One region of the Pseudalkalibacillus sp. R45 genome, then DNA from elsewhere that is predicted to be linked to it. Evidence: riboswitches for the same ligand, from Rfam matches in the RefSeq annotation. Region 1 holds a riboswitch; the other holds the start of a gene.
The links. A riboswitch is a leader RNA that binds a small molecule or an ion and turns the genes downstream of it on or off. The one in region 1 is predicted to bind S-adenosylmethionine.
Positions count from the first base shown of each region.

Region 1 (2,405 bases):
AAAGTGATCATGAAAGAAGAGGTCGATCAGCATACCATCAGGATCAATGGCCGGATGAACGTACTGCAATCCCTGGTGGAAGGCAAACAGAAACTGACAGAGCTGATCGCTAAGGGAGAGATTGAAACAAATGCGTCCTACCGTACAATCCTGAAGCTTGAATCCATCTTCTACTTACTAGGAAAGCAAACGAGAGATGCCGTATAAGATGTCCTGAAAAGAATCTTGATCTGTATACCGTGCTAGCTCTTCATGATTTTGATCTAGAAGAATCGTAGTGGGAACGGACCTGCATTCGAATTGATCATAAACTTTAGTCCCTTCATCAAGAAGGATGGGGACGGTAAGATTATTCTTTTGGATAAATTGATCCCTCTTTTCTAAAGAACCTTCTCTGCCGATGACGTTGACCGTCAATACGGTAATTTCATCGTTGTTCATCGATTTATAGAATTGTTCAAGAAGAGGTAATTCCCTCATACAATCAGGACACCATGCTACCCAAAATTGAATGATGACAGGTTTGCCCGCAAAGTCTGATAGGTTGACGTTCTGATTTGTTTTGTATTCCTCAAGAGTGAATGAAGTGATAGTGTTCATTTGTTCCTAAACTCCTTTATCGGTCAAATTCCATACCACTATATTGAAATTAACACATGTCGATATCGAGTGCGAACTGACACGTTTTCGTCACAAAAATTCAGTGAGAATGTTGAAGAGAATATTATTTTGTTGACACTTAAAAATATCCCGTGCTACAATGCATTCATGCTTGAATAAAGTAAAGCGATAAAACATATCGGATATATATCTAATCTTATCGAGAGCGGCGGAGGGACTGGCCCTGTGAAGCCCGGCAACCAGTAAACCGGACATGGTTTAAGAAGGTGCCAAATCCTGCAAAGTGTAATGCTTTGGAAGATGAGATGGAGAGACTGAACATTCAGCCTTTCTGCTCATTTTCAGAGCGGAAAGGTTTTTTGCATTTACAGACAGCACTTTTGCAGTGGATAAGAGAAAGAAAGGGCTGAATCATCATGATTACTTTGAAAGACATAAAGAAAGTTTTTTATACAAAAGATGGAGTCGTCAATGCTGTGGACGGCGTCAATCTGAATGTTGAAAAAGGTGAAATATTCGGCGTTATTGGATACAGCGGTGCAGGGAAGAGCACGCTGATTCGTATGCTCAATATGCTGGAGAAACCGACTGAGGGTTCAGTCGATATAAACGGCAAGTCATTGACTAATTTCAATAACAAGCAGCTGAGGATTGCTAGACAAAATATTGGAATGATTTTTCAGCATTTCAATCTGCTCTGGTCACGCACTGTCCGTGAAAATATAGCCTTTCCCTTAGAGATTGCTGGGGTAAGTAAGGTGGAACGTGTGAAGCGAGTCGATGAATTGATCGATCTTGTTGGGTTGTCCGGGAGAGGAGATTCCTACCCTTCACAGCTAAGTGGTGGACAAAAACAGCGTGTAGGGATTGCAAGAGCATTAGCGAACAATCCAGATGTTTTGCTTTGTGACGAAGCGACATCCGCATTGGATCCGAAAACGACCGACTCGATCTTGAACCTTCTTGTCGATATCAACCAAAAACTTGGTTTGACGATCGTGCTGATTACGCATGAGATGCATGTCATCCGAAAGATCTGTAACCGTGTATCAGTAATGGAGGACGGTCGAGTTGTCGAAGAAGGCCATGTCCTGGATGTGTTCAAGACGCCGAAGAGGACAATAACACAGGACTTCGTTAAACAGGTGACAGAACCGGAAGAAACGGATGAAACAATCCAGCATCTGATTCAAAAAGGAGACCATTCTAAGGTCGTTAAACTTACTTTCGTAGGGGGGACAGCTGGACGACCGCTCATAAGTGATCTCATCAGAAAGTTTGAAGTTGATGTTAACATCCTTCAAGGCAAGATTTCACAAACAAGAGATGGGGCATATGGAACATTATTCATCAAAATTGATGGAAAGCCTGACACAGTGAAGGAAGCCATCTATTTTATTCAACAACAAGAAGTGGAAGTCGAGGTGATCACAGATGTTGACAACAATGTTTCCTAACGTTGATTGGGAGGATATGTGGGAAGCTACTGTTGAGACCCTTTATATGACAGTAATTTCAGTAGGTGCTACATTCATCCTTGGAATCATATTAGGCTTATTATTGTTCCTTACAGGAAAGAGGAACCTTTGGCAGAACAAAGCGATTCATTCAGTAATCGCTGGATTCGTAAACATATTCAGATCCATCCCATTCATTATTTTGATCATCCTTTTAGTACCTTTTACAACATGGTTGATCGGTACAATGCTTGGCGCGAATGCCGCATTGCCAGCTCTGATAATCGGGGCTGCCCCATTCTATGCAAGGATGGTTGAAATCGCATT
Region 1 covers NZ_JBQQCL010000001.1:365,020-367,424, reverse strand. The annotation lists gene ACTWQL_RS01930 (hypothetical protein) at 1-207, shown strand, start outside; gene ACTWQL_RS01925 (TlpA disulfide reductase family protein) at 178-600, opposite strand; SAM riboswitch class I at 815-928, shown strand; gene ACTWQL_RS01920 (methionine ABC transporter ATP-binding protein) at 1,038-2,078, shown strand; gene ACTWQL_RS01915 (methionine ABC transporter permease) at 2,056-2,405, shown strand, end outside.

Region 2 (2,405 bases), 170 kb from region 1:
TTCCAGAGAAAAACCAGGCTTATATGTAGGTTCATCGCAGTATGTAAATGCCTTGTCCGATTGAGATATCGGCATACTTTCTCCAGAACAAACGACAAGGTGAAAATGTTAGTATTCTATCAAACGAAACGACTTAGTTTTGGATTGTTGCTTCTGATGTCCCAATCCAAAAATCGCCAATTTTCTACATCACTATTTCGCCTCGTCGTCGAAACGTTTCGATAATCTTATATAAAAAATTACCATGAAAGCCTTTTCAGTTCAAGAGTTTTTTGAAAATTTTCTAAATTATTAATTCGACAATTTTTGTAATGTCCTGTCTTTTATAGACAATATAGGGCTTTTACAGTTTTTAAAGAAATGAAAAACTAAGGGTTGAATGAAAGTCGGACCTTATTCGGAAAGCACATGGAGGATATCGAGAGTTCTTGTCTGAATACAGCCTTTATTGGGGCAGCCAAAGAACTTTTACACCTCTCTCCTGTCCCATTTCAGCACTTTTTGGGACAGGCAAAGGGATTTTTCATGCTCTCCTGTCCCATTTCAGCATGATCGAAATAAAAATCACACCTTCCCCTCAACAGCGAATCCAAGTAAACCTCATCAGTAATGAATAGGAAGCTTACGGATCGCCAGCCGAAAGGGACTGAATTTTGTAGAAATCAACAAAACTAACATACTTTCTTTAAAAAGGGTTGAACTCTACAACGATTTGTTGTACAGTTAATAAAATTTAAAAATTCTGTTTCTTATCCAGAGAGGTAGAGGGAATGGCCCGATGACACCTCAGCAACCTTCAATGTGCAAACATTGAAAAGGTGCTAATTCCATACAAGTGGATTCACTTGTAAAGATAAGAAGAACGACCGTGCATTTTAAAGTCTTCTTCTTATAAGAAGGCTTTTTTCTTTTTATAAGTGCAACTATTGGCTTCAGCCTACGCCTAAGGCTTGGCCTCGCCTAGTTTTCTTTATCTGGATCAGCAGGACTCGAAAAAAACAACAATGTCAGCGAGGGATTCAAATGGGAATTTTAGATGACTTGAAGCAAGATAAAATCTTGATTGGTGATGGCGCGATGGGGACGCTCCTCCATTCGTACGGCTCTGACTGGTGTTTTGAAGAATTGAACTTATCACATTCAGATCAAATCTTTAATATCCACCGGGCATATATCGAAGCAGGAGCAAATATCATCCAAACGAATACATACGCGGCCAATTATATTAAACTCGAACGCTATGGTCTACAGGATCAAGTAAAGGAAATCAATACAGCCGCTGTCCGGTTGGCCAAAAAAGCTGCCGGAGATCACGCATATGTGGTCGGTACAATCGGGGGAATCCGTGGTATCAAGCCCCACACGATCACCATGGATGAAATCAAGCGAACGTTCCGTGAGCAATTGTACTGTCTCCTTTCAGAGGACCTTGATGGTATTTTACTAGAAACGTTCTATGATTTAGAAGAATTGGAAACAGTCCTGTCAATCGCCCGAAAAGAGACGGCACTTCCGATCATTGCACAAGTGTCATTGGAAGAGACCGGTTATATGCAAAATCGTACAAACATTACAGAAGCGTTTACCAGGCTTGAATCACAAGGTGCAGATATCATCGGCATCAATTGCCGGCTCGGTCCTTATCACATGCTTTCAACATTGGAAGAAGTACCGCTCCCAAAGCAGGCATATTTGTCCGCCTATCCGAACGCAAGTCTTCCGTCGTATGTGGATGGAAAGCTGCACTATGAGAGTGATGCTGACTATTTTAAAGAGTGTGCCCGTTCTTTCAGAGAACAAGGGATTCGATTGTTGGGCGGATGCTGCGGTACGACGCCTGCCCATATAGAGGCGTTCTCGAATGAACTTGAATCTGTACCGCCTATAAAAGAAAAAGAGGTCAAAAAACGGCAGACACCCCAGGCTGCTGTTCAATCTGTAGACCCAGGACCTCCTCCCCTTCATGAAAAAATAAAAAAAGAACAATCGATCATTGTTGAATTGGATCCACCCAGAAAACTCGATACCACCCGCTATATGGAAGGTGCCAAAGCGCTTAAAGATGCAGGTATCGACGCGATAACTCTTGCTGATAACTCGCTGGCATCCCCGAGGATCTGCAACACTGCCGTCGGTTCCATCGTCAAGGAACAGATCGGTCTCCGTCCCCTCATCCACATCACTTGTCGGGATCGGAACTTGATCGGCCTGCAATCTCACATCATGGGACTTCACACGCTCGGAATCCGAGACGTACTTGCGGTTACCGGGGATCCAACGAAGGTAGGCGATTTTCCCGGTGCTTCTTCTGTGTATGATGTAACCTCGTTCGAGCTGATCAAAATCATTAAACAGTTCAACCAGGGGATTTCGTTATCAGGAAAAGAACTTGATCAAAGAACGAA
Region 2 covers NZ_JBQQCL010000001.1:534,478-536,882, forward strand. The annotation lists SAM riboswitch class I at 747-860, shown strand; gene ACTWQL_RS02665 (bifunctional homocysteine S-methyltransferase/methylenetetrahydrofolate reductase) at 1,024-2,405, shown strand, end outside.
Region 2: it holds a riboswitch for S-adenosylmethionine, as region 1 does, so the genes downstream of both, ACTWQL_RS02665 (bifunctional homocysteine S-methyltransferase/methylenetetrahydrofolate reductase) here and ACTWQL_RS01920 (methionine ABC transporter ATP-binding protein) in region 1, are expected to answer to the same signal.